4 regions of the Kistimonas scapharcae genome follow, and region 4 is predicted to be linked to each of the others. Evidence: predicted binding sites of a transcription regulator. Region 4 holds the regulator's gene; each other region holds the start of a gene.
What was found. Region 4 encodes sigma-54, which starts transcription at its own class of promoters, with help from an activator protein. Its sites were predicted from a motif close to TGGCACNNNNNTTGCTNT; they were not measured.
Positions count from the first base shown of each region.

Region 1 (7,347 bases), on a different contig from region 4:
GCTGAAACATGAACAGAAACAACCGTTCATTCCAACGAAAAAAGCAGAAACTACAAGGGCGGGGAAAACTGGAAACCATTACTACCGACGGCCCCCACAGCGACTGGCTGGGCATGCCTGATTACTACATCCACACACTGACCGTAGACGGTGACGACTATAAATACCTGACGGCCGAAGCCACTCTGGAAGTGACACCTGGCGACCTGGTCTGTTTCCGTTACCAGGAAATGGGCAAAGAGAAGCGTATCGACAAACGCTCACTCGGCATTGCCATCGACCCCGCCACTTTCATGCAGCAGCAAAGCTGATGACCTGTCGACATCCGGATACTGTCTGTCCCACAGTCAGCCATCCGGATGTCGACACCCTTAACCTATCAAAGACCTGAATTGCTGACCTGTTCGACCAATCCACCGTCCTGAAGCTGCCAGATACGATCCATTTTGGCCGCCAGCGACAAATCGTGGGTGACAATAATAAAACTGGTCTGCAATCGCTGACTGAGATCCATGATCAGTCCCTGGACAACCTCTGCCGTATGCTGATCCAGGTTACCGGTCGGCTCATCCAGTAGCACCAGATCAGGTTCAGTCACCAGCGCCCGTGCAATCGCCACCCGCTGACGCTCGCCACCGGACAATTCACCCGGCTTGTGATCCAGACGTGCTTCCAGACCCACCAGCGTTAACAGCTCTTCGGCTTTCTGTGCGGCGACAGAAACCGCCACATCACGGCGCATCAACAGTGGCATGGCAACATTCTCGCGCGCAGAGAATTCAGGCAGCAAATGATGAAACTGGTACACAAAACCGAGATGACGGTTTCTCAGGGCGCTTTTCTCACGATCATTGAGTCCATTGAGAGAAACCCCACAGACACACACCTCACCACGGCTCGCAACATCCAACCCTGCCAACAGATTCAGCAGCGTTGTTTTCCCAGAGCCGGAACTCCCCACAATAGCAATCCGCTCACTGCGACCAACGGCAAAGCTGACATCCCGGATCACCTCAACATCACCGGGCCCTTCACGGTACACCTTACCCAGCTCCCGGCACTCCAGAACAACATCTTTACTCATAACGCAATGCCTCGGCAGGTTGGGTACGTGATGCGCGCCACGCAGGATACAGGGTGGCCAGGAAACTCAGCAGAAGGCTTGACATGGCAATACTGACAACATCCTGCCAGAGCAGCTCGGAAGGGAGATAGCTGATGAAATAGACATCAGGACTCAGGAAATGAATGCCCAGCAAGGATTCAATCCAACCGACAATGCTGGCGACATTGAGTGCCCCCAGAATACCGAGCACGACACCCAGCCCGGTGCCAATCAAGCCAATCACACAACCCTGCACCATGAAAATGCGCATAATCATGCCAGGCGTTGCACCAAAGGTTCTCAGAATCGCAATATCAGACTGTTTGTCCGTTACAACCATTACCAGCGTGGCGACGATATTGAATGCCGCTACCGCAATAATCAGCACCAGCAGCAGACCGATCATGGTTTTTTCCATCTGGATCGCCTGAAACAGACGGCCATGGGTCTGGGTCCAGTCACGGACGTAATAACGACCCGGCAGGGTCATTGCGGCCTCCCAGGCCAGGCGCGGCGCTGCAAACAGATCTGTTGTCTGCAGCCGCAATCCCTGCACCCCCTCACTGATGCGCATGAAGCGTGCAGCATCCTCAATATTCACATAGGCGAGACTGGCATCCAGATCCGCCCCCACCGCGAACAATCCTGTGACCGTGAATCGCTTGAGACGGGGAAAAACACCGGCCGGATTAATGGATGCTTCTGGCAGTACGACAGTGACCTTATCACCAATCCCCGCCCCCAACTGACGCGCAAGAATCTCACCCAGAACAATGCCAAATTCCCCGGGTTTTAGATCTGTTAGCTGACCACTTTCCATGTGCTCATCAAGAATGGAGACTCGCTGCTCCAATTCAGGATCAATGCCATACAACATGACACCCTTGACCTGCCCCTGGTTGGTCAACATGCCCTGGGCATCAATGAAAGGCGCCGCAGCTTCAATACCCGGCACGGCTTCCACTTTCGACTTGATGGATTGCCAGTCAGTCATGGTGCCATAGGCTGCGGTAATGGTTGCATGGGGCACCATGCCCAGAATGCGTTGACGCAGTTCCCGGTCAAAGCCGTTCATCACCGACAAAACGATAATTAACACCATGACACCCAGCACAAGGCCGGCCATGGACATGGCGGAAATAAAGGAAATAAAGTGATTGCGCCGTTTGGCCCCCGTATAACGAAGGCCGATAAATACCGGCAAAGGTCTGAACATCAGGCGCTCCTGCAACTGAAACCCTGCCCGACGACAAGCCGGGCCAGACGATCTCGATCACCATTCAGCGGAACAACAAAACCGGCAGATGAATGGCCACGTCAAAGGGATCAATTATGCCAGATAACGCGCAGAAAGGACGATTGTTTCATCCACTCATCAACATAAACCCTTGAATGACTGAAGGTTTAAGTACTTTTACATTAGCTCTATAAAAAGTCACATCCTGCATCCCAACAGAAACAGGACGTGACTGATCAACCCGAGCACTGCACTATCTACTTATTCATCAGAAATCGCATGAATCTTGTGAATAGAAAGATCCGCCCCCTGATACTCTTCTTCCTCTGACAGACGTATGCCTACCAGCGCTTTGATAGCTCCATAAACCATCAGGCCACCCACAAGCGCAACGCCAACACCAGCGAGAGTACCAATCAGTTGCGCTGTCAGGGATACACCGCCCAAACCACCCAACGCCGTCGAACCAAAGATGCCTGCCGCAATACCGCCCCAGGCACCACACAGACCATGTAATGGCCAGACACCCAATACATCATCAATTTTCCAGCGATTCTGTGTCGCGGTGAATGTCCAGACAAACAATGCACCGGCCACGGCACCAACGACCAGAGAACCCGCAGGATGCATAACATCTGAACCCGCACAAACAGCTACCAGTCCGGCCAGCGGTCCATTATGGATGAAGCCCGGGTCATTCTTACCCACCAACATGGCAGCCAGTGTTCCACCGACCATTGCCATCAGTGAGTTGACCGCCACCAGTCCACTGATACTGTCGACCGTCTGGGCTGACATCACATTGAAGCCAAACCAGCCGACGGCAAGAATCCAGGCTCCCAGCGCCAGAAACGGAATATTCGAAGGTGCAAACGCAACCAGCTTGCCATTGCGATAACGTCCCTTTCTGTGACCGAGCAACACAACCGCAGCCAGTGCGATCCAACCGCCCACAGCATGCACTACCACTGAACCGGCAAAATCATGGAACGGTGCCCCTGAAAAACCTTCCAGCCAATCCTGGAATCCATAGTTACCATTCCAGATCATCCCCTCAAATAATGGATAAACCAGGGAAACAATCAGAAACGTTGCCAATAACTGCGGGTAAAACCGCGCTCGTTCAGCAATGCCGCCAGAAACAATGGCAGGTATCGCCGCCGCAAATGTCATCAGAAAGAAAAACTTCACCAGCTCATAGCCGTGACTGGCCGTCAAGGTTGCTGCATCTGCCATGAAATCCATGCCATAAGCCACTTGGTAACCGATGAAAAAGTAAGCCAGTGTGGACACACCCAAATCTGTAATGATTTTGGATAGCGCATTGACTTGATTCTTTTGCCGCACCGTTCCCACTTCAAGAAACGCGAACCCTGCATGCATGGCCAGCACCATGATCGCCCCAAGCAGGATAAACAGGGTATTTGTCCCCTGCATCAACGTTTCAATTGCACTCCCAACGTTATCCATCAAACACCTCGTCACCCCTCTTTATCTCGCACCATATCGATTCACCAAAAGATATTGCGCACCAATAAAGATCATTTTGTATTTGTTATCTTCAGCCTCGCCTTTTCACTGTGCAGATAAAAACCTGCTCAAAACGAAGCCTCACAGGTTCTTCCGTGAATCATTAATCTAATAAGGCTACACATCAGTGCAACCTAGCCAGTCAACGCACCGCATTAAAGCAAATAAAGTGCCACGCATCAGGGCAAAGCAAACAAACGACTCAAAATAGATTCGAAGGGGCATCTGACAGGAAGGCGATAGAATCCAAAAACAGAAAAGACAAACCAGCAGGCAACAAAATGGTTTGTAAGCTGGCTATGGGGTATCTGATTGCAAGGTACAGGGACGTACCGAGAGCGACTTCATGCAGGACTGCATGACGGAGCGGCAAGCAGATGCCCCATAGCCTGCGGTGCCCCGAAGATCAGGTACACCGCATTACCTATAAAAGTTTTACAACCTGTGCTGAATCTTCCAGCACTGATGAATGCGGCGATTACGTTCGAAGTCCTTATCAAGGGTTTCGCCGGTAATATCCTTCACCTCAAACTCATCCATCAAAGATTCATCCAGTTTGAATCGTCGGTAATTATTGGAGAAATAGAGCGTCCCTCCATGCGCAAGACGCTTCATTGCCAGGCGCAACAACTCAACATGGTCACGCTGCACGTCAAACACATCTGTCATACGTTTAGAATTGGAGAATGTCGGCGGATCGATATAAATCAGGTCATACTGCCCTTTAGCATCCGTCAGCCAGCGCATGCAGTCTGCCTGTTCCAGCTGATGACGATCACTAAAGCCATTCAGTGACAGATTTTTACGTGCCCAATCAAGATACGTTTTGGAAAGATCGACACTGGTGGTTGAACGTGCACCACCTAAAGCGGCATGGACAGTGGTTGCCCCGGTGTAACAGAACAAATTCAGAAAGCGCTTTTCCGCCGCTTCCCGGGCAATCCGCAGGCGTAACGGACGATGATCCAGGAAGAGACCGGTATCCAGATAGTCGTGCAGATTGACAAGGAAACGACCACTACCTTCTTTGACTTCAAAGAATTCATTCTTGTCAGCCTGACGTTCATATTGTTTCTTACCGGACTGTTTTGCACGGCTCTTGAGGGCAATATCTTTTGGCGATATTGACAAGACTTCAGGCAGTGCAGACATAACATCCTGCAACCGCTCCGTCGCTTTTGCTTCATCGATTGATGCCGGTGCCTTGTACTCCTGCACATGCACTTTGTCACCGTAGAGATCAATAGCGACGGCATACTCCGGCATATCCGCGTCGTACAGGCGATAGCACTGGATATCCTGACGCTTGGCCCACTTGCTCATTTGCTTCAGGTTTTTGCGCAGACGGTTGGCAAACATCGTTGCACCAGCAGTGAGGGGTGCAGACTGAACTGATGTCTTATTCGCGGTTTCTTTATCTCTGGCATCGTAGCCAGCAAACCACTGTTCCTCATTGGCAAACATCAACAGCTTACATTCCAGCGCACCGTTATAGAGCGTGTACTGCTTGCGACTGCGGATACCCATGCAACGTCCAAGCCCCGGATTACCGGTGAAGACAGCCCCCTGCCACCCTTTAAAGGTGGTTCTGAACTTTTCCCCCAGGTTTTGATAGAGGTAAACAAGACTTGCTTCATCTCCAAGCCGCTCACCATAAGGCGGGTTGACGACCACCAAGCCTTCAGGGCAATCAACCTGATGCAGGTTTGCCAGCTCAGCCTGCTCGATGCGAATACGCTTTGATAATCCGGCTCGTTGCGCATTCGCCAATCCCTGTCGAACGATCCACTGATCCGCTTCATAGCCCAGAAAAACATTTTTCATGTTATCAAGCCCTGCCTGACGACGCTCACGGGCGTCCCCCATTGCATCCCGCCAAACGCTAGGGATATGACCGGGCCAGCGATCAAAACCAAAACGGGCACGCAAGAGACCGGGGGCAATATCTGCCGCAATCATAGCGCCTTCCAGCAGGAAGGTGCCGGAGCCACACATCGGATCAACCAGAGAGGCTCCCTCCCTGGCCAGTTCACGCCAGCCGGCACGGTAAAGAATCGCGGACGCCAGGTTCTCCTTCAGCGGCGCCTTACCGACATCCTGCCGGTAACCCCGCATATGGAGACTGTCACCGGATAAATCGATACCCACCTGCACCTTTCCTTTATGCAGGCGGACGTGAATACGCAAATCCGGGGATTTTGTGGCAATTGATGGCCGCTTACCGGTACGCGCAATCAGCTGATCCACCACGGCGTCCTTGACCAGCAATGCACCAAAATGGGTATTCCGAATTTCAGGGCTGCTACCGGTAAAGGTCACCGCGAGGGTTTTACCGGGATCAATATGGTCATCCCAGTCAACGGTTTGAATACCCGCATAAATGACATCGCGGTCACCAGCCGGGAAATGGGCAACCATCAGCAGGATGCGGTTGGCCAACCGCGACCAGAGACACGCCTGATAGGCAACGGCCAGGGCACCACTGAAATAACAGCCGGCAACCGTCTCCCTGACGCTGTCGGCTCCAAAACCCGCCAGCTCCTCAGCCAGCAGTGATTCTATGCCCTTGGGGCAAGAGGCAAAAAACTCCGGGGAAGTACTCATCAGTACCGGCAGCACCCATTTAATTGATTCGGTGGAAAACCATCCTCCCGGCCTCTGCAAGATACAGGCGAGTTAAGGGGAGGATTAGTGAAAGTGAAGTAATGGCGGCATTCTAGCCATGATCCCCGCTAAAAAATATGCGGAATTTTGACATTTATTGTGTTTTCCCCGGGGGGATTTTTCTTAACCCAAGCCTTACCACCCATACTTCTTTCACAATATCAATGACTTATATAACCAGCCGGCAGATCTATATAAGCACTCACACTATCAAAACATTGACGCTATTCACAAAGATTCCTCGACAGGCAGGCTCACTTCCTATAGAAATAACCTTGTAGGGTTTCTGTATGACGGAAGAGGTTCCGTTCATGCCCTGATTTTTCACTGAAGCAGTACGCAGAAAAAGGAGCTTCAGCGGCAAGACCGACTCTTTCCCACCGATCTCGCGGTCAGGATGGCCACGGGATGTAGTCACCGAAACGGGAGGCAAGACCGACCATGAAAAGACAAAAGAGGGACAAGACCGAAAGAGCCTACACGAAAGGTTATCAAAACGGGCTATCGGGACGGTCAAAGGACATCTGTCCACATGACGAGCTAAACCAGAGACAGGCATGGCTCACGGGCTGGCGAGAGGGCTGGTCGGACCATGTGGATGGTTATACCGGCGTTTCCGGTATACAAAAAAGCAATCAACATTACCTCTGAGTCGGCGTTGATCGCTCAGTATCCCAAAATAAAGTGAAATCAGGGCCCGGTTAAGGGCCCTTGTTGCATGTGGAGATTAGATTAGCGGCAGGCTGCGACAGCTTCCGAGGCTTCCCGGATCAGGTCGGGACCACGATAAATAAAGCCGCTGTAAATCTGA
Region 1 covers NZ_BAABFL010000475.1:23,943-31,289, forward strand. Annotated here, with positions in the region: gene ABD892_RS24815 (hypothetical protein) at 9-311, shown strand; gene ABD892_RS24820 (ABC transporter ATP-binding protein) at 380-1,084, opposite strand; gene ABD892_RS24825 (lipoprotein-releasing ABC transporter permease subunit) at 1,077-2,321, opposite strand; gene ABD892_RS24830 (ammonium transporter) at 2,604-3,812, opposite strand; gene rlmKL (bifunctional 23S rRNA (guanine(2069)-N(7))-methyltransferase RlmK/23S rRNA (guanine(2445)-N(2))-methyltransferase RlmL) at 4,308-6,476, opposite strand; gene rmf (ribosome modulation factor) at 6,978-7,187, shown strand; gene ABD892_RS24845 (quinone-dependent dihydroorotate dehydrogenase) at 7,269-7,347, opposite strand, start outside.
Region 1: a site for sigma-54 is predicted at 4,030-4,047, ahead of ABD892_RS24830 (ammonium transporter). Genes of this name have one in related genera too.

Region 2 (7,347 bases), on a different contig from region 4:
AATGGTTCTCCAGCTCGGAGGTTTCATATCTCCCAACTCAGTAGCTATTACAGGCAATAAATCTTCAATGTGGCGAGGGCTCCAATGTGGAATTCCCCGATCAATTAATCCAGTGATATAACGAAATTTTCTCAGCGTTTCCTTACGTTCGTCCTCAGAAAATATCATCAGGTCATTAGCCAGTTTCTTCTCTTCATCACCTGATGAGCTGATAAATTCCAGCCTACCTTTTGTTAATGCTGTTTGAAGATCCTGCAGTGAAAACCTGGTAGATCTTCCTTCAACCAGAAGGCTTTCAAGGATCAAGTCACCACTATCATCTTTCTTGGATATAACATATTCATGTTGAGCGCCGTCGAGTGCCTGATATCTTACTTTTGTACCCTCAATCAGCCGACTCATGATTGTACCCTCACAAATGAGAGGCTATTTAAGGCTGTTTCTTCTAATGGTGATGTCGGGATCAGAACCCCTCTTGCCAGTAGATCATAAATAAGAGGATAACAGTGCTTTTTCTCAAGGCCGATCATTTGAGGTAAAACCTTAATTTGTATAGGGCCTTGTGCGCCGATGAGATCAATTATGTCAAAATGTCGATGATCCATAGGTGATTTTGTTCGATATTTGTACAGTATTTTGAGATTGCCTAATAAAGGTTCTTTCCTGATCTCTGATTCGGTGAGAAGATCCAAGGGGGTATTCAGCTCTTCAGCTGCGGCTTTTTTGTGTTCAAAGATTTCCTGAAATTTACGACTTTCAGCTTCTTTGTCAGATTTGACTTCAAGTCTGCTCTCCTGACCAGAATGACTATCGATTGCCTTGAAATCCGGCGTATATTTAGCCGTCTTACCGAAAGACTTATACTCATACCCTAATGGTTGGGCTTGAAATAAAGAGATGTTGGCGTGAAATTCAAGGTGGTAACAGGCATCGAACTCAAGCGATGATTCTACTCGGAAATGCTGTTCGGACTTGGTGCTATTAAAACCATAGATCCTTTTGCTGCGGGACTTACCAATTTTTCGCCGTTTCATACAACTACACCTCTGGCTAACGGTTGGAAAATTAGACCAGAGGTGCGTGTTGTCAAGTTATGCTTCAGATTATTGTCTGTTTATGCTTCAAGTATTGTCAGCTTATGCCTCATATTGTTAACTTATGCTTCATCCGACAAGCGCACCAGGCGCTCTTTTTTATTGAGTATTGCAGTCTTACTTGGAAGTGAATTCCGGGTAGGCTTCCATACCACACTCCGCCAGATCCACACCTTCGTACTCTTCCTCTTCGCTGACGCGGATGCCGGTGACAACCTTCAGCACGCCCCAGACGATCAGGCTGGTAACGAACACCCAACCGAAGATGGTGGCGGCACCGGCCAGCTGACCGAGCAGGGTAGCGCCGCTGTTGGTGGCAGGTACAACCAGCAGGCCGAACAGACCAACCGTACCGTGGACAGAGATGGCACCGACCGGATCATCGATCTTCAGCTTATCCAGCGCCAGGATGGAGAGGACAACCAGCACACCACCGATGGCACCGATCAGGCTGGCCTGAACCGGGGTCGGGGTAGAAGGCTCGGCAGTGATCGCCACCAGACCGGCCAGCGCACCGTTCAGGGACATGGTCAGGTCAGCCTTGCCGAACAGCAGGCGAGCAGTGATCAGCGCAGAGACAACACCGCCAGCGGCAGCAGCATTAGTGTTAACGAAGACCATGGCAACCGCGTTGGCGTTGGCGATATCACCCAGCTTCAGGACAGAACCACCGTTGAAGCCGAACCAGCCCATCCACAGGATGAAGGTACCGAGGGTTGCCAGCGGCAGGTTGGCACCGGGGATGGCGTTGATCTCACCATTCGCACCGTACTTGCCTTTACGGGCACCCAGCAGGAGAACACCAGCAAGGGCTGCAGCTGCACCAGCCATGTGGACGATACCGGAACCGGCGAAGTCAGAGAAACCGAGGTCACCCAGGTTGTAGAGACCGAAGACGTCGCTGCCGCCCCAGGTCCAGGCACCTTCCATCGGGTAGATGAAACCTGTCAGGAATACGGCGAAGATCAGGAAGCTCCACAGCTTCATCCGCTCGGCGACAGCACCGGAGACGATGGACATGGCTGTTGCCACGAACACGACCTGGAAGAAGAAGTCAGACGCGCCGGAGTAGATGGAACCACCTTCGAAGCCGTCTTCACGGCCGGCGAAATCGCTCAGCGTGCTGGCCACGTGATCGTCACCGACCAGAATGCCGTCAAGCAGGTAACCGCCGCCGTACATGATCTGGTAACCGCAGATCAGGTACATGATGCAGGCAATGGCGAACAGGGCGATGTTCTTGGTCAGAATTTCCGTGGTGTTCTTGGAACGGACCAGACCGGCTTCCAGCATGGAGAAACCGGCGGCCATCCACATGACCAGTGCGCCACAGACCAGGAAGTAGAACGTGTCTATGGCGTATTGCAGGTGAAAGAGATTGTTTTCCACAGTAAACCCCCCAGTTTACGTTAGCGAGCCGGGCACCGGGATGCCGGCATGCTGTTTAGCGTTAATTAGATAGCGTCGGTGCCGGTCTCGCCGGTACGGATACGGATCGCCTGTTCCAGCGCGGTGACGAAGATCTTGCCGTCGCCGATCTTGCCGGTGTTGGCGGTCTTGCTGATGGCTTCGATAACCTGATCAAGCATGTCGTCACCGATGGCCACTTCGATTTTGACCTTGGGAAGGAAGTCCACGACATATTCCGCACCACGGTAGAGTTCGGTATGGCCCTTCTGGCGACCGAAGCCTTTGACTTCCGTGACGGTGATACCCTGTACGCCGATCTCGGAAAGAGCTTCACGTACATCGTCGAGCTTGAAGGGCTTGATGACTGCTGAGACCAGTTTCATGGCATTTTCTCCTGAGCTTCTCATTCTTTGCGTGTCCGGGGGGCTGAACCCGGACAAGTCTACGCTTTTCGGTTTGGGGTTATAAGTACTTGTCGCGCTGGATCATGGCCGGACAGACGGTGGAAACCGGATGCCGGTGACTGGGTTGACGACAGAATGCAGTTTTTGTTCTTGTCATGGTGCTCCTCGCTGTCGTGAATTGGTGTGCCCCGTGTTGGCTCACAGTCCGGGGCGGTTGCTGGCTTAATTGCAGTCATCGTGCCAGTTATTGAATACTGTGACGAAATGCCGGTTTTTCCGGGGTTTTGTGATAGACAGGCAGGGTGTTTTCCACATCATGTGCATCAATCGTGCACTGTCAGATGCAGGCTCTGGGGCGAAACTAGTGTGGTGTGCACTATCATGGTGCACCTTTCTGGTGCAAAGAACGTGTCATTGAAATGGCAAGGGGAGGAGCAGGTCACTATGGTGGTGCAGTCCAATACGGCAATGGATCTGGTGTATACGTGGGTCGATGGCGCAGACCTGGCCTGGCAGGCTGAAAAAGAACGCTATGCCCATGAGGCGGGTTATTTCATCGGGAACCGTAACTGCCGCTGGCAGGATAATGAAGAATTGCGTTACTCATTGCGCTCTGTGGCTGCCTACTGGCCATATGAGGGCACGATTTATATCGTAACGGCGGGGCAGACGCCGGCATGGTTGAATACGGAACACCCACGTATCCGGGTGGTCGATCATCGGGAAATCATTCCTTCGGATTACCTGCCGACCTTTTCATCAACGGCCATCATTGCGCGACTGCATCACATTCATGGGCTTCGGGAACGTTACCTTTATCTGAATGATGATTTCTTTTTTCTTCGCCCGGTTCAGGAACAGGACTTTTATGAGGGGGAGAGCAGTCTTTTTTATGTCAATGACAAGCGTCTTGACGACGCAAACCAGCTGTCGGAAAACAGCCATTCAGATCAGAACGGCGTTGTTTTCAGCCGTGCCTTCATGCAGAGGGAATTCGGTGTGACAGATGCCTTCCCGATGCCGGAACATGCCCCCAAGGCGATGCAGCGCTCCCGGATGGTGCAGTTGGAAAAGCAATTTCCAGCGCTATTCCATGATGCCATGCGGGGACGTTTCCGTCGGGCGGATGCGCCCATCATTGATGACCTGTTCTTCCGATGGCTGCATCATCTCGGGCGGGCGCAGTATCGGCAAAACCGGAATTGTTACATGGAAAACTGTGTACCGGATGCAGCTGAACAGTACGCCGCACTGTTGGAAGGTCGTCATGATGCCCTGTGTCTGTGCATCAACGATATTTCGGATGATATGCCCGAGGCGGAATATGCACCTTACCAGCAGCAGATGCAGGCGTTTCTGGTTGCACGTTTTCCGGAGAAGTCCGATTTTGAGCGTGATTGACGGTGTTCGAGGATTGGCGCAGGAGAAAATCGTGCGGGTATGTTGCCCGCACGATTGATGATCAGCTTTGGTTGTCGGCTGAAATGCAGCGTTTGGCCACATACTCCGATGTCATGCACTGCAGAACGCCGCTGTAGGAAATATCAAATTCGATAATATCGCCGACACTGTAGGTTTGGCTGGCATCGGTGATATCAAGAATCAGGTGGTCACTGCTGCCGCCAATCACCAGGATGCCAGAATCATGGGGCGTAATCTGGTTGATATCAATATCCTGCTTGCCGATGGCGCAGATGGCCCGTCGACGAATGCCCCGGTCTACAAAAACAGGCTTGTTCCCGAACGCATCCAGCGCGGTAGACTCGGCTGGTACCGAGGGTTTCAGTTTGACCTCAATGATTTCACACTGCAGCGAAAAGGCCGACTGACAGGTGCCGGGTATCGGATCATCATTGAGGCCGATGCCCATCAGCAAGGAGGCGCCTAGCCGCAACTGGTTCACCGCTTTTGGCAGGCCGCCCCGCAGCATCAGGAACAGACCGGCGGAGCTGGCACCGCTGATGACATTGATCTGAACATCCAGTGCTTGCTCAATGCGGCTGGCAATCGCAGTCAGTTCTGTCTGGTTGTCGGTGGTGGGTTCTACACCGCCATAACAGGCCAGGTTGGCACCAATCCCTTCGAGTTGCAGTCCGGGCAATTCCGTCACTGTTCGGGCCAGATGCAGCGTCTCTTCTTCAAAGAAGCAGCCTTCACGTAAATCGCCAAGATCATGCATCACAATCACGCCATGGGTGATGCCGAGCTGACAGGCGGCTTTGGACAGAGCCCTTAGCGTGTTTTCTTCGGAGTTCAGGGAAACCTGGGCAAACCGGACTACCGCCTCTACCTCGCTCAATGCCGGGAGTCGCAGAAGCATCTTTTTGACCGGTAAGCCTTCAAGACGTTGCAGGTTGATGAGACGTGAATCCGCCAACAGCGTGATACCCCCCTCAACCATGGCCTGCGCTATCTCGGGATTGGCGCAGGCCAGTTTAGTGACACCGGCGGGCTCTACGCCATGACGATGGCAGAGCTCTACCATCGCGTGGATGTTGTTCCGAATGCTATCGAGGTTGACCGTGAGGCATGGGTAAGCGTACATCAAAGAACCTTATTGCAACGTTAATGATCCGACGATGGGAGGTACGATAGGCATTCTTCACAATAAAAAGAGCGTCGTTATTGCCTAAGATCAGTCTTGAACCGGAATGTTCAAAAAATATCGGTTGATATGCCTTGGCCTTGCACCGAGCACATAAAGTGCTGCAATGAAAATGCACCAGCCCTGCTTGCGCAGGAATACGTCAGACGATACATTCCCTTTCCTTAAGAATGATGCGGTGGCTGAGTGAGATGGCTGCCTGAGCGCATTGGGATGTGGGGATATTCTTTTGCGATTATTCGGAATTTTACTGTTCACGGGGTCAAGACAATCCCCATAATCCACGCTATCCCGTGTGAAATAGAGGGTGTATCTGCAAGATGATCGACAAGGCCGCATTTGTGACTTCCATTGCCGGTAAGCTGAACACCCTGCTGGCCGGAGAAAAAGGACCGGTCCGGGATGACCTGGAAAAGAATATCAAGGCGATTCTTCACAGTGCTTTTTCCCGCATGGAACTGCTGACTCGCGATGAGTTTGACGCCCAGGTAGCGGTATTGCAGCGGACACGGCAGATGCTGGAGGCACTGGAAGACCGGGTGGTGGAACTGGAGAAATCCGTATCGTCTGCCAAAGATGTCCCCGCGCTTCCTGCAGAATCCGATTCCTGAGTCCTATTCCGGAGAAAAGCCTGGGCTTTTCTCCTCACTCCCGCCTTTGACATTGCAATTCCCTGATCCTGTTCAATACTTCCAGCCTCTCTGGTCTTCAGGGTGAAGGCCTGCCAGACCCAATCCAACAGAAAAAACAGGATAACGGATGTCGCTTGCGATCATTCACACCCGTGGACGTCACGGTATTGATGCGCCCCCGGTAACGGTGGAGGTGCATTTATCCAATGGTTTGCCCAGCCTCAATATTGTTGGTCTACCCGAAACGGCGGTACGTGAGAGCAAGGACAGGGTACGCAGCGCCATCATTAACGCGGGCTTTGAATTTCCGGCCCGTCGGATCACGATCAACCTGGCGCCGGCGGATTTACCGAAGGAAGGCGGTCGGTTTGATCTGCCTATTGCACTGGGCATCCTTGCGGCCTCCGGTCAAATACCAGCCAATCATCTTGACCAGTTTGAATGTCTTGGGGAGCTGGCGCTATCCGGGGAGTTACGTTTTGTCAGTGCCGTTCTGCCTGCGGTCATCGCCTGCCATAAAGCGGGCCGGAAATTGATTGTCCCGAGGGCGAATGCGGATGAGGTGGTGCTTTATCAGGCGGCTGAGGTCTTTGTTGCCGATTCCCTGCTGGCGGTGACAGGGCATTTTACGGATTCACAGCGATTGCCCATGGCCGCCGAAGCTTGCCCGCCTGGTGAGCAACCGCTGCCGGATTGCCGAGATTTGGCCGAGTTACGCGGGCAACCTCAGGCGCGCCGGGCTTTGGAAATCGCCGCGGCGGGTGGGCATGGATTGCTGATGTTTGGCCCTCCAGGAACCGGGAAAACCCTGATGGCCAGCTGTATGCCCGGTATTTTGCCGCCACTGACAGAACAGGAAGCCATTGAAGTCAGCGCCATATATTCCGTGGCAGGTTATGGCTCCCGGCCGTATTCCCGCCAGCGTCCGTTCCGAGCTCCTCATCATTCGGCATCAGGGGTGGCTCTGGTGGGTGGTGGTTCATGTCCCAGGCCCGGAGAGATTACGCTGGCACATCACGGCGTGCTTTTTCTGGACGAACTGCCTGAATTTGAGCGTCGGGTGCTGGAAATGCTGCGCCAGCCCCTGGAGTCCGGGGAAATCTGTATTTCCCGATCAGCCCGTCAAACGCTGTTTCCGGCCCGGTTTCAGTTATTGGCCGCGATGAATCCCTGCCCCTGTGGTTATCTTGGCGACAAAAACC
Region 2 covers NZ_BAABFL010000456.1:13,661-21,007, forward strand. Annotated here, with positions in the region: gene ABD892_RS20460 (Mu transposase C-terminal domain-containing protein) at 1-402, opposite strand, end outside; gene ABD892_RS20465 (TnsA endonuclease N-terminal domain-containing protein) at 399-1,034, opposite strand; gene ABD892_RS20470 (ammonium transporter) at 1,212-2,483, opposite strand; gene glnK (P-II family nitrogen regulator) at 2,549-2,887, opposite strand; gene ABD892_RS20480 (stealth family protein) at 3,317-4,309, shown strand; gene ABD892_RS20485 (alanine/ornithine racemase family PLP-dependent enzyme) at 4,371-5,453, opposite strand; gene ABD892_RS20490 (accessory factor UbiK family protein) at 5,834-6,124, shown strand; gene ABD892_RS20495 (YifB family Mg chelatase-like AAA ATPase) at 6,273-7,347, shown strand, end outside.
Region 2: a site for sigma-54 is predicted at 3,134-3,151, ahead of glnK (P-II family nitrogen regulator). Genes of this name have one in related genera too.

Region 3 (7,347 bases), on a different contig from region 4:
GACACCATCGTTTCGATGTTCGTAACGCGTAAGCGTTAGATCGTTAAACATGCCATTTCCCCAGGCAGGTTCGCGCCTGCGCTGTTTTCGAGGTCCGATAATGTCCGAGATGTATACGAAGCATGCTGAAACGTATGATTCGGTGGTAAGAAACAATATCTACAACGCCTGTCTGGAGCGCCCCTCCCTCCAGGCATTGCTGGATAATGTGCAAGGCCTGGATATCATTGATATGGGCTGTGGCTCAGGCATTTATGCCGGGTATTTCCTCGAACAGTCGGCACGCAGCGTGACGTGTCTGGATCTCTCCAGCGATATGGTGTCCATCGTCAAACGGAAGTTTGGCGACAAGGTCACGGCCTATGTTCAGGACATCGCGGCAGGCTTACCGCAGGAAGCCGCGAACAGTGCCGATGTCATCGTCTGCCCACTGGTGTTGCATTACCTCGACGATTTGCGTGTCGTCTTTAACGACGTGCACCGGGTGTTAAAGCCCGGGGGTTATATGGTGTTTTCCACACACCATCCGTTTGCCGATTTTGAGTGTTCGGCCTCCGGTAACTACTTTGCGACGGAACGGGTTCAGGAAGAGTGGAACACGGTGGGTACGCCGGTCACCGTCAACTTTTATCGCCGGTCTCTGACGGATATCTGCAACGCGATCACCGCTGCCGGGTTAGTGATCGCCAGGCTGACCGAAGGCACCGTCTCCGAAGATGCCAAAGCGATATCGGAAGAAACCTATAACCACCTGAAACACAATCCCAATTTTCTGTTTGTGCGGTGTGAAAAGTTGCGGACCTGATGAAGCTGCCGGGTTGCCGCTGCCCCCGGCGCTCTGCCAGCCATTCGCAGCATAGAGTTTTCATCAAAAGCAGCTACAGTCCATGCTGTCGATATCCACAGCACGGTGGCTTTTGCATGAGATTCACTAACAAGATTGCTGTTGTAACGGGTGGAAGTTCTGGCATCGGTTTAGCGACTGTTCGGATGCTTCATGAAGAAGGCGCAAAGGTCTACAACCTGGATATACAGGAAAGTGAACCCGGCACCGGCAGTTTCATTCAGTGTGATGTCGCCAGTTACACAGACATCAAGAGCGCCATCGATAACATCGCACATACAGAGGGTACTATTGATGTCCTGTTTGCCAACGCGGGCGTACATAAATTCGCCAACATTGAAGACACCAGCGTTGAAGAGTTTAACAGGGTCATGTCCATTAACTGCCACGGTGTTTTTTATACCTTAAAAACCGTCTTGCCTATCATGAGACAACAACAGGGCGGACGCATTCTGCTCATGGGCTCTGACCAGGCCATTATCGGGAAAGGACTGAGTGCGGTTTATGGCATGAGTAAAGGCGGCGTCGCTCAACTGACGAAAAGTACAGCGATTGATTATGCGCCATACAACATTCATATCAATTGCATCTGCCCGGGTTCCTGTGACACGCCATTATTAAGAAAAGCGACACATGTGTTCAGGGAGCATCTGGGCATCAGTACCGAATCAGCCGTTGAAATACTCGAACAAGCACAACCTATAAAACGGCTTGCAACACCGGAAGAAATCGCCCGTGTCGCCTGCTTCCTGCTTTCCCCAGAAAACAGTTACATGACCGGCTCGCTGATCCCTGTGGATGGTGGTTATACCTGTCAGTGAGAACAACCGCGGATACTGCCCTGTTCAGGCAATGGTTTGATATTGACTATCACCGGTTGATCCTCAACACGCCTATCAACAAAGAAGATGGTTAACATGGCCAGGCAACCGCACGCCGGTAGCTACATGGCGATTGCCTGGCCAACTACACAATTGACAACCGACGTGTAAGCGATGATTCTGTCATGCGCTTACGCTTCACAACCTGGCGGCATTCCAACCCAGGGCAGCCAGGGTGCCTTTCTGCGAAAGGCCAACATATTCAATACGAGTTGACGATCATGAACAAAACCCCTGTTTTATTCACTGCACTGGTTCTTTCCCTCAGTGTTGGCGGGTTGGCGCACGCCAAGAATGACAAAGAGAAAGACAAAGGCCTGCCTCCGGGTCTGCAGAAAAAGGTGGAATCCGGCAAAAGCCTGCCGCCGGGTTGGGAGAAAAAGCTGGAGGTCGGCGGCAAGCTGGACAAAGACCTCTACAAGCAAGGCAAGGTGGTTCTGACGAACCCGGACAAAGGGACGGTCACACTCGAACTGGACGGCAAATTGGTCCGGGTGCTCAAGAACACCCGGGAAATCGTCGACATTCTGGACGGGCGTTAACCGGGCATACCGGTAACCTGCCGTCCGGCAGGACCGGATCACCAATGGGGTATGCAGCCGAAGGAGTCGCCGAGTGACCTACGATGAGTTCAATGCCTTTTGTCAGTCACTCCCCGCGACCACTTACGTCATGCAGTGGAACCGTTCCCATGTCTGGAAGGTGGGCGAGAAAGTCTTTGCCATTGGCGGCCTCGGGCGTGATGGTAACCCCGCCTATATTTTCAAAACCTCGGAGCTGAATTATCACTTTCTCAGTGAGCACCCCGGTTACCGGCCCGCACCTTACTTTGCCTCCCGCGGCATGAAGTGGATACAGCACTATGACAGCACGCCGGAAACCGATGAAGCGCTGCAGTATTACCTCGAATCATCACACAAACTGGTTGCATCGGGTTTAAGCCAACGAAAGCAGAAAGCACTGGGGCTTGAGCCGGTCTCTCCAACCCAATAACAACTCCGCCCCTTCCCTTGTTCCGCTGTTTAATTGCCAACCAATACCGTCGCGATGATCCACAACGAGCGACGCCCCTTGCAGACAGGCAGACGACCTTCCATCTGGTCACACCTTGCCCATCCATTGAAATGAACTATAAACACCCGTGGAACTCTAACGGCTATGGATTGACTGCACATGCAAGCGGCCTGCGATTAACAGCATAGCCCTGACAGGAGGCACACCATGACGTCACCGGTTGATACCGTCAAAACTGTCTATGACAGCTTCTCCAGGGGAGACCTGGACGGTTTCCTCCAGATCTGTGATGAGGAGATCGAGTGGGTCGTCAACGGACCGGCCTCCCTGGAGAAATGCCAATCCTATCGCGGCCGGGATGGCGTCAGGCAGTTCCTTGATGTGCTTGAGCAAACCTGGTCTTTCCGCGCATTCACGCCCAAACAATACATTCATGATGGCAATACCGTGGTTGTCCTGGGCGAGGAAACCGGTGATGACAAGACGACAAACCAGCCCTTTGAGAATCGCTGGGCCCATGTCTTCGACACCAGGGATGGCAAAGTCATTCGTTTCCGTGAATTCCTTTGCCACTGGTCCGGCAGCGAACAACCGCCGGCCATGAGCTGGTAACTGCCGCGTTCTCTCTCACCCTGATCCACGATAGATATACTCGGTCGTTCACACACCCTGTCGAGGACAATGCCCCAAACCGTACCACGCACTTGCTGCTATTTGCTGTAATAGTGCACGCCACCGCCTGTTCACCCGCCATTTGCCCCCTCTTTCCCTGCTGGCATGCCCCTTGCTATCGGAGGGTTATCATCAGACGGAGACGGCTCCTGAACCCCGCCCGGTGATCGCTTCCCCTCACAGGCAAACAGAGAACGCTTATGTCTTATCTAGCTCCTGCCGAGTTCGTCACCAAAATGGTGGACGCCGGCGAATCCAAGGTCTTCATGTCCACCCGCGATACCCTGATCCGGGGTTACATGGCCGGCGCCATCCTGGCCCTGGCTGCGGTTTTTGCCATTACCGTGGCCGTCAAGACCGGCAGTTTCCTGCTGGGCGCCGTCCTGTTCCCCGTGGGTTTCTGCATGCTCTACCTGATGGGCTTTGACCTGCTCACGGGCGTCTTCGTACTGGCGCCGCTGGCCTGGCTCGACCGGCGCCCCGGTGTGACCCCTGCCGCCATCCTGCGCAACTGGGGACTGGTGTTCCTGGGCAATTTCACCGGCGCACTCACCGTTGCCTTCATGATGGCCTTCGTCTTCACCTACGGTTTCAATGCGGAATCCGGCGCCATTGGCACCAATGTCGCCAGTATCGGTGAATCCCGGACACTGGGTTACGCCGAATACGGCCTGGCTGGCTGGTTCACCATTTTCATGCGCGGCATGCTGTGTAACTGGATGGTCTCCATGGGCGTTGTCGGCGCCATGATCTCCACCACCGTCAGCGGCAAGGTGCTGGCCATGTGGATGCCGATCATGTTGTTCTTCTTCATGGGCTTCGAGCATTCCGTCGTCAACATGTTCCTGTTCCCCTTCGGCCTGATCATGGGCGGTGACTTCTCGGTGATGGATTACTTCATCTGGAATGAAATCCCCACAGCCCTGGGTAACCTGGTCGGCGGCCTGGCCTTTACCGGCCTGACGCTGTACACCACCCACGTCAGAACCGCGCCCAAGCGCCCGGTCGAGCCACTGCTGAAAGAAGCGGCATAATCCAACCCACACCTCAGCCTCGCAGGGCTGAGGTGTTTAACCCTGATACTCACGCTATGGTTCCAGCATTAAAGGTCTCCATCGGCCAGCACACCGACAAGGGGCCTAAACCCGAAAACCAGGATTGCCACGGGATCCGGATTCCACAGGATGGCCTTCTGACCATGAAAGGCATCGCCGTGGCCATGGCGGATGGCATCAGCAGCAGTGAGGTCAGCCATGTCGCCAGTGAAACCGCCGTCAAAAGCCTGCTGGACGATTATTACTGCACGTCAGAAGCCTGGTCCGTCAAAAGCGCTGTAGAGCGTGTACTGACAGCCACCAATTCCTGGCTGTATTCACAGAGTCGTCATGGCCTTGGCCAGTACGACAAGGACAAAGGCTACGTCTGCACCCTCAGTGCCCTGGTGTTGAAACATCATACGGCGCATGTCTTTCATGTCGGCGATACCCGTATCTACCGGCTGAATGCCAACGGCCTGGAACAGCTGACCAATGACCACCGTGTCTGGATATCCCGCGAACAAAGCTACCTGAGTCGTGCACTCGGCGTTGAGCCCTACTGCCATGTGGATTACCACGCCCTGCGCCTGCAACCGGATGACCTGTTCATCATCAGCTCGGATGGCCTCTATGATTTCATTTCCACGGAACGACTGGTCGAGACCGTTCAAAGCCATCCGGCGGATCTGGATACAGCCGCCAGAACGCTGGTCAAGCTTGCCCTTGAAGCAGGCAGTGATGACAACCTGAGCATTCAGCTGGTGCGCATTGATGGCCTGCCGGACGCCACCAGCAACATCAGGCAGCAACTGGAAAGTCTGCCGATTCCCCCCCGGCTCAGTGCCCGCACCGTGTTTGACGGCTACACCATCATCCGAGAGTTGCACGCCAGCAGCCGGAGTTACGTCTACCTCGCGCAGGACAATGCATCCCGAAAAACCGTGGCATTGAAAATGCCGACCATTGCGGCAGGCAGCGATATGGCACACCTTGAACGCTTCCTGCAGGAAGAGTGGATTGCCCGGCGCATCAGCAGTCCGTATGTCCTGAAAGCGGACCTGGCCGAACGACCACGCAGTGCCCTCTACACCGTCTTTGAATATATAGAAGGGCAGACACTGACCCAGTGGGCCACGGACAATCCCAAACCGGACATCACCACCGTACGCCAGATCATCGAGCAGATCGCCCGGGGGCTTCATGCCTTTCACCGTATGGAGATGCTGCACCAGGACCTGCGCCCGGAAAACATCATGCTCGACCGGACCGGCACGGTCAGGATCATGGATTTTGGCTCCGTCAGCGTGGCCGGCCTGCAGGAAAACACAATGGAAACGCCGCTGACCCATCTGCTCGGCACCGCCCTCTACAGTGCGCCAGAATATTTCCTGGGAGAACCGGGCACACCGCAATCAGACCTGTTCTCCCTCGGCGTGATCACCTACTTCCTGCTGTCCGGCCACTACCCCTACGGCAACGAGGTGGCCAAAAACAAGACACGTGCCGCACAACGAAAACTAGTGTACCGCACCGTGCTGGCGGAAGACCGCGCCATTCCGGCGTGGGTCGATGACGCCATCCGGAAGGCTGTCCATCCCCTGCCGGAGCGCCGTTATGAAGAACTGTTTGAGTTTACCCATGACCTGCGCCAGCCCAGCCGCCGTTTCGTGAATCAACACCGGCCGCCCTTAATGGAGCGAAACCCGGTCATGCTCTGGCAGGGCATCAGCTTTGCCCTGGGGCTGGTCATCCTCTACCTGCTCAGCACATGACCGCTTTCGTGAAAGGACAACATACAACGTAGACAACAACCACAACCCAAACGGGGAGCGCACCATGATCACAGATCGCAAAACCGTCACGGAACTGATTCTGGCGAACAAGGTGGCCAAAGGCATTACCTGGCACCAGGTCGCGGATGCCGTTGGCCTTTCCAAGGAATGGACGACGGCAGCCTGCCTGGGCCAGATGACCTTCAACAAGTCGCAGGCTGAAATTGTGGGTGAACTGTTTGAATTACCCGATGAAGCCATCGCCTGGCTGCAGATCGCGCCTTACAAAGGCTCACTGCCAACCGTCGTGCCTACCGACCCGCTGATTTATCGCTGGTATGAAGTGGTCAACGTCTATGGCAGCACCATCAAGGAACTGATTCATGAGGAGTTTGGTGACGGCATCATGAGCGCCATCGATTTCTCCATGGATATCCAGCGGGAGGAAAACCCGAACGGGGATCGGGTCAATGTGGTGTTATCCGGAAAGTTCCTGCCCTACAAAACCTATTAAGCATACTGAGTAGTCGCATAAATAAAACGGGGTGCCTTGAAAGGCACCCCGGCAAACCGTTCATACACTACGCGAAATGAAGTATCAGGCTTCTGCTTCGGCAACGTGCTGGCATGCTGCTGTATCGTGGGGAATCGTGTCTCTCGGCTGGAAAACGCGTTCAAGTGCTTCACCGTAAGCCTGCTGCATTTCTTCACTGCCATTGACGCACATGCCGAGGTCTCTCAGCAGCCCGTCCTTCAGGCCATATATCCAGCTGTGAATAGAGAGTTTCTTACCGGCCTCCCAGGCTTCCTGAACGATACTGGTCTGGCAGACATGCACGACCTGCTCAATCACATTCAATTCACACATGCTGTCGATACGGGCCTGACCTGACAGTGGCGCCAGTGCCTCGCGATGCTTCAGTTCCGTGTCCTGAATATGCCGCAGCCAGTTATCAATCATGCCCTGCCGGCTGCCTGAAATGGCCGCCTCAACCCCGCCGCAACCGTAATGGCCACAGACGATAATGTGTTCAACACCAAGCACATTGACCGCATAATGAATAACGGAAAGACAGTTGAGGTCACTGTGAACGACCACGTTGGCGACATTGCGGTGGACAAACAGC
Region 3 covers NZ_BAABFL010000449.1:22,773-30,119, reverse strand. Annotated here, with positions in the region: gene ABD892_RS19510 (class I SAM-dependent methyltransferase) at 101-805, shown strand; gene ABD892_RS19505 (SDR family NAD(P)-dependent oxidoreductase) at 922-1,665, shown strand; gene ABD892_RS19500 (hypothetical protein) at 1,947-2,267, shown strand; gene ABD892_RS19495 (MmcQ/YjbR family DNA-binding protein) at 2,341-2,718, shown strand; gene ABD892_RS19490 (nuclear transport factor 2 family protein) at 2,947-3,351, shown strand; gene ABD892_RS19485 (formate/nitrite transporter family protein) at 3,612-4,445, shown strand; gene ABD892_RS19480 (bifunctional protein-serine/threonine kinase/phosphatase) at 4,502-6,220, shown strand; gene cynS (cyanase) at 6,285-6,734, shown strand; gene can (carbonate dehydratase) at 6,819-7,347, opposite strand, start outside.
Region 3: a site for sigma-54 is predicted at 3,513-3,530, ahead of ABD892_RS19485 (formate/nitrite transporter family protein). Genes of this name have one in related genera too.

Region 4 (7,347 bases):
AAACTCCTTCAAAACAGCGGTGTCGAGACGGCCATCATTACTGGCCGCAGCTCACCACTGGTCGAAAAACGTGCTCAGGATCTCGGTATTGCCCACCTAGTACAGGGGCGGGAAGACAAATTGACCGTACTCACCAGCATGCTCGAAGAACTCGGGCTGACCTTTGAGCAGGTCGCCTACCTGGGCGACGACCTTCCGGACCTTGCTGCGATCCGACGGGCCGGACTGGGTATGGCGGTTGCCAATGCCCACGATTTCGTCAAGCAACATGCTGACGGTGTCACCCAGATGAAAGGTGGCCGTGGCGCTGCACGGGAATTCTGTGAGCTGATCATGGCGGCCCAGGGCACCCTGGAAGCTGCACAGGCCGCGTATCTCTGAATCATCAGGGATACGTGCCTGCGGGTTAAGGACGTTATATGCCATTACGCCAGATTCTATTGATAGCCGCCATTGTCGTCCTCGCGGTCGGCATGGGTTACTGGGCCTACGAAACGGATCTCAAGGTTTCCCGCCAGCCAGCCGAGGCAACCACCGAGATCAAGGTGCCGGACTTCTTTTCTTACAATGCACATATCCGCGAATTCGACGAGAATGGGCTGCTGAAATCAGACCTGACCGCTGACAGCATCAGCCACTATCCTCACAATGACATCACACTACTGGCCAGCCCGGATCTCTGGAGTTACAGCGACAATGCTGCGCCGTGGCACACCGTCGCGGATACCGGCCGCATCCTGCCCGACGGGGAAACGGTAGAATTGAAAAAGAACGTTGTCATGACACAGGTCGAGGGTGAAACCCAAAAGCTGCGCATGGACACAGACTTTCTGACCATATACTCTGGTCAGGATTTTGCCGATACCAACCGGCCGGTCACCATCATCAGTCCCAGCGGCGTGATGAAAGCCAACGGCATGAAAGCGTTTTATAAACGGGATTTTATCCAGTTGAAGTCCAGGGTCAGGGGCGTACATGAATCACGCTAAATTCACTCTTACATTTGTTGCCGCCATGGCACTGTTCAGCACGACGTCTGCACTGGCACTGCCCAGCGATCGGGAAAAACCGATCCACATTTCTTCAGATTCTGCCGACATCGACGACAAAAATGGCATTTCCATCTACCGCGGCAATGTCATCATGACCCAGGGCACCACCAAACTGACCGGGGACATTGTGACCATCTACTCTCAGGATCGACAGATTCAGAAAGTGGTCTCTGAAGGCAAGAAGAAAAAGGCTTACTTTGAAGAAGAACAGGACAGTGAGAAAGGCCTCCTCAAGGCCTGGGGCAAGACCATCAAGTATTACCTGGATCATGAAAAGGTCGAGCTGATCAAACAAGCCCGTCTTGAACAAAAAGGCGACACTTTTACCGGTGACATGATCGAGTATGATAAGCAGGCTCAGGTCGTCAACGCAAAGGCGGATGGCGCCAACGAGGGCAAACGGGTCGAGATGGTGATCCAGCCTCGCCAGTAAGCCGGTCCTTTCCTGGGATGGCTGCCTCATAACGCAGCCATCACCGTTCCAACGAGTTTCGATGTACAGCGGTTAAACGACAGCATGTCTCAGCTTAAAGCCTGCAACCTCAGAAAACAGTACGGTGGCCGCCAGGTCGTCAGGGATGTCTCTGTCAGTATTGAGAGTGGGCAGATTGTCGGACTGCTCGGCCCCAATGGCGCCGGCAAAACGACCTGTTTTTATATGATTGTCGGACTGGTGCACGCCGATGGCGGCCAGATCCGGATTGACAACCAGGACATCACACCGCTGCCCATGCACGGTCGCGCCCGCGCAGGCATTGGCTACCTGCCACAGGAAGCCTCCATTTTCCGCAAGCTCAGCGTGGCGGATAACCTGATGGCAATCCTTGAAACCCGCAAGGACCTGACCAAGACGCAGCGTGTTGAAAAGCAGGAACAATTGCTGGAAGAGTTCAACATTCAGCATATCCGCGACAGTGCAGGTATGAGCCTGTCCGGTGGAGAGCGGCGGCGGGTTGAAATTGCCCGTTCACTGGCAACCGAGCCCTCGTTCATCCTGCTGGATGAACCCTTCGCCGGCGTCGACCCTATTTCGGTCAATGATATCAAACAGATTATCCAGCATCTGAAAAATCGCGGCATAGGCGTCCTGATCACCGACCACAATGTACGCGAAACACTGGATATCTGTGAACACGCCTATATTGTCAGCGAAGGCCACATTATCGCCGAAGGCGACAGTCACGCCATCATGGCCAATCAGAAGGTTCGCGACGTCTATCTCGGTGAACACTTCCGTATCTGATGCAAAATCCAAACCAGCCATGTACTATACCGTCGCGTAAGCGATAAATGTCGCAATAGGCTGAATAACCGCAGGTGCTAACAGGTACCTGACACGCTCTCAGGGATGAGCAAGAACGACAACCGTGAATCAGATGTAGTACAACCAGGACCGGTAGAGTCATGAAGCCATCACTGGAACTCAAGATTGGCCAGCAACTGACCATGACCCCACAACTGCAGCAGGCCATCCGCTTGCTGCAGCTGTCAACACTGGATCTGCAGCAGGAGATCCAGCAGGCCATTGAGAGCAACCCCCTGCTTGAGCAGGAGGAAGGTTCGCCAGAAAGCAATGTCTCGGAAGAGTCCACGACACAGGAAGACGACACTGGCAGCGAAACCGGCCTGACTGACTTTGCAGAGGGTGAAAAAACAGAACAAAACCCAGAAGTATCAGATTCCCAGGAAGAGTGGTGCGATCAGATCCCATCTGAACTTCCCATCGATAGCGGCTGGGATGATGTCTACCAATCCTCATCCGGCTCTCAGGCCGAACGTCCTGACGACGACTTCACCAGTCGCAGCAGCGCCCCCGACTCACTACAGGATCACCTTGAGTGGCAGCTCAACCTGACCCCAATGAGTGACACCGATCGCCTGATCGGCATGGCGATTATCGACGCAATAAACGACGACGGATACATGACATGCTCCTTGGAAGATATCCTTGAGGGCATGGATCCGGAACTGGAGGTCGAGCTTGACGAAGTCGAGGTCATGCTGCGTCGCATCCAGCAGTTTGAACCAATCGGCGTAGCCTGCAGAGACCTGCGCGAATGCCTGCTTATACAGCTAAACGGTCCTGACGTTCAGGAAGAACCCGCATTATCTGCCGCCAGACAAGTCGCTGACCAGCACCTGGATCGTCTGGGCAGCCGTGATTACACCACGATCATGCGCAAGACAAAGCTCAAGGAACCCGAGCTAAAAGCCGCTATTGAACTCATCCAAACCCTGAACCCTAAACCCGGCAGCAGCCTTGAAACCAGCGAAGCAGAATATGTCATCCCGGATGTACTGGTCAGCAAAAAGCAGGGCGAGTGGGTCGTTGAGCTGAATCCTGATGCATCGCCACGCCTACGTATCAATACCGGCTACTCATCCCTGATCCGCCGGGCAGACAGCAGCAGCGACAACACCTACCTGAAAAATCAACTTCAGGAAGCCCGCTGGTTTATCAAGAGTCTGCAGAGTCGCAGTGAAACCCTGCTCAAGGTCGCCACCCGGATTGTCGACTACCAGCGCGGCTTCTTCGATTACGGCGAAGAAGCCATGAAACCGCTGGTGCTACACGATATTGCCGAAAGCGTGGAGATGCATGAATCCACCATCTCCCGTGTGACCACACAGAAATACATGCATACGCCCCGGGGCATTTTTGAACTCAAATACTTTTTCTCCAGTCATGTCAGCACCGCCTCAGGGGGAGAGTGCTCCTCAACCGCTATCCGGGCGCTGATCAAGAAACTGGTCGCCCAGGAGAACCCACGAAAACCCCTGAGCGACAACAAAATTGCCACCATGCTGGCGCAACAGGGTATCCAGGTGGCGCGGCGAACCATTGCCAAATACCGGGAATCCATCCTGATTCCGCCATCCAATGAACGAAAACGGCTGGTGTAGTCTACGCTGTGGCTAATGATCGGAAACGGCACGTATGGGCATACGCGGATTCCGGTAAATAGGTCGCAAAAACCCAAGACGATCGCCCCTGAGCAATGGTACACTACAGCCGTCAGCCCGGTTCGGACGGAGTGCGAACCGGATGTGAGCGAACCTGTGATCAGGAGAGTAACGCATGCAAGTTAACATCAGCGGACATCATGTCGAAGTTACCGAGTCCCTCCGCGAGTATGTTACCAAAAAACTAAACAAGCTCGCTGAACACTGCGATAGCATAACCAATATCCAGGTTACGCTGAGCGTAGAGAAAGTCAGACAGCTTGCAGAAGCGACGCTCCATATACGCGGTGCAGATATCGCGGCGTCCGCCGAGCACGAGGATATGTATGCCGCCATTGACCTTATGGCCGACAAGCTTGATCGCCAGATCCTCAAGCACAAAGAGAAAAACATCGATCGTATGCAGGGAGCCGGCTCGCACTGAGCACTCCTCGCAACTCCCAGCATTCCAATGAGTATTCGTAAGATTCTATTGCCCGAGCACGCCCTCTGCGGCGTGCAGGGTGGCAGCAAAAAGCGCACCCTTGAATATATCGCCAACCTGATCGGACAACATGATCCCGTCATCGACGCCAAGGATCTGTTCAACTGTCTTGTCACCCGAGAAAAGCTGGGTAGCACCGGTTTGGGTAACGGTGTCGCGATACCTCACTGCCGGCTGGCATCCTGTAAAAAACCGGCCGCGGTATTTCTGCAGCTGGCCGAACCCATTGACTTCGATGCCATCGATCGCCATCCGGTCGATCTTATCTTCGCACTGGTCGTGCCGGATAACAGCATCAATGAACACCTGGAGCTCCTCAAAAAGCTGGCCGAAAAGTTCAGCAACCCGACACTTTGCGAGTCCCTGCGAAAAGCCGAAAGCAGCGAAATGCTATACCAGTTGATCACCTGCGAGGAATAATTCCCTCCCTAACGGCATTGATTCCCACAAACAATAAACCACTGTCGTTTGACCTCTTTCTCTTGTTTTCATTTTTACCTATGCTTGAACTGATCAGTACTGCTGCCACCTCGGTAGCAGCAGTACTGTCGGCAGCAACAAATACGGAATGATTAACAATGTCCACTGTCCCCCGGCTGATCGTCATCAGCGGTCGATCAGGTTCTGGTAAAAGTGCAGCACTTCACGCCCTGGAAGACCAGGGGTTTTATTGTGTGGACAACCTGCCGGCCGATCTGCTGCCAGGTTTGATTGACAGCCTGCGCAACAACCCCAGTGAACAGCCTCCGCAAATTGCGCTCAGCATTGACGCCCGCAACATTCCCGGCGCTCTCAGCCACTTTGCATCGGTTTACCGTGAAATTACGGAAAAACAAGGTGTTGAGTGTGACATCATATTCCTTGATGCCGATGACACCACCCTGCTGAAACGGTATAGCTCAACCCGCAGGCGTCACCCATTGAGCAATACACAGTATTCACTGGAAGAAGCCATCAAGCGGGAAACAGACATACTGGAACCCATCTCCCTGTTAGCTGACCTGCGGATTGATACCAGCACCCTGTCACTTCATGACCTGCGCAGCACCATTCGCCAACGGGTGCTGGGCAAGCAGGAACATGGTCTGTCTCTACAACTGCAATCCTTTGGTTTCAAGCATGGCATCCCTACCGATGCTGATTATGTCTTTGATGTCCGCTGCCTGCCAAACCCCTACTGGGATGAGTCACTACGCCACTTCACCGGCATGGATGAACCGGTCATAAAGTTCCTGCAGGATGACCCTTCAGTAAAGCGAATGATCGATTCAATCTACCGTTTCATTGAAAGCTGGCTGAAAGATTTTGAGGCGGGTAATCGCAGCTATATGACGATTGCCATTGGTTGTACCGGTGGTCAACACCGGTCAGTTTTTGTCTCTGAAGCACTCGCCCAACGCTTTCGGCAGTCTCACGACAACACCCAGATTCGGCACAGAGAGATTCAGGCAATATGATCCGTGAAACCATTACGATAAAAAACAAGCTAGGGCTTCACGCCAGGGCCGCCGCAAAATTTGTCACGACCAGCTCATCCTTTGCCAGCCGCATTGACGTGGGGCGTGATCAGACAATGGTGGATGGCAAAAGCATCATGTCCGTAATGATGCTGGCTGCGAGCCAGGGCACCGAGCTGACTGTCGAGATCGATGGCAAGGATGAAGACCAGGCACTACGAGCCCTGCAAGCCCTGATTGATGATTTTTTCGGTGAGGGAGAATAATCTTCCTCCCCACCACCGAAAAGCGCTGGACATTTATCGCCCCCCCACCGCATTCTCCGCTTGCCCCACAGTCAACCGACTGACTATTCTTCAAACATATAACCACTGTCTACTATATCCCGCGGTCAAGGACAGGCATGACACAGCAACACTCCCTGGCGCTTTCAGACAACCAGCTGGACATCCTCAACAAGGCTCTGGAGGAAGGCATTTCCACGCAGGTCAAACAGATGCTGAACAGCCTGTCACCTGCTGATGCTGCCCACCTGCTGGCCTCAGCCCCCCCCCGCCAGCGCAGCCTGCTGTGGAAGCTCATTGACGTTGAGCACGAAGGCGATGTCCTCAATGAAATGAGCGATGATGTCAGGCAATTCTTTATTGACCGCATGAATGTGGCGGAACTGATCGACATTCTGGACGGACAGGATATCGACGACATCGCCGACCTGCTGCAGCAACTACCCCAGACCATCACCCACCAGGTGTTGTCGTCTATGAGCCATCAGGATCGCCAGCGGATTGAGGCTGTCCTGTCATGGCCTGAAGATACTGCCGGCGGCCTGATGAATACTGACACCAGCACGGTCAGGCCGGACATCACCATTGATGTGGCACTTCGCTACCTGCGCCGCCATGAGTCCCTGCCGGAACCCTTCGACGGGCTGCTGGTTGTCAGTAGGGATGACACCTTGATTGGCACCCTGCCCACGACCCGCCTGCTGACTCAGGATGGCAACAAAACCATCAGCGAGGTCATGGAAACGGACTTCATCGCTATCCCCGTCGACATGCAGGACAGCCAGGTTGCTCAGCTCTTCGAACGGGAAGACCTTGTTTCCGCGCCGGTGATTGACGAAAACCATCGTCTGCTGGGACGTGTCACCGTTGATGACGTCGTTGACGTTATCCGGGAGGAAGCGGATCACTCCGTGATGAGCCGGGCCGGTCTCGATGAAGACGAAGACACCTTCGCACCGACATTCAAGACTGCCCGCCGTCGCGCGACATGGCTGGGCATCAACCTGATGACCGCCTTTATTTCCGCCAGTGTCATTGGTCTGTTTCAGGATACGATCGACAAAGTCGTTGCCCTGGCGGTCCTGATGCCCATTGTCGCCAGCATG
Region 4 covers NZ_BAABFL010000003.1:8,699-16,045, forward strand. Annotated here, with positions in the region: gene kdsC (3-deoxy-manno-octulosonate-8-phosphatase KdsC) at 1-381, shown strand, start outside; gene lptC (LPS export ABC transporter periplasmic protein LptC) at 420-989, shown strand; gene lptA (lipopolysaccharide transport periplasmic protein LptA) at 976-1,485, shown strand; gene lptB (LPS export ABC transporter ATP-binding protein) at 1,570-2,295, shown strand; gene ABD892_RS00185 (RNA polymerase factor sigma-54) at 2,457-3,956, shown strand; gene hpf (ribosome hibernation-promoting factor, HPF/YfiA family) at 4,132-4,440, shown strand; gene ptsN (PTS IIA-like nitrogen regulatory protein PtsN) at 4,468-4,920, shown strand; gene rapZ (RNase adapter RapZ) at 5,079-5,957, shown strand; gene ABD892_RS00205 (HPr family phosphocarrier protein) at 5,954-6,223, shown strand; gene mgtE (magnesium transporter) at 6,361-7,347, shown strand, end outside.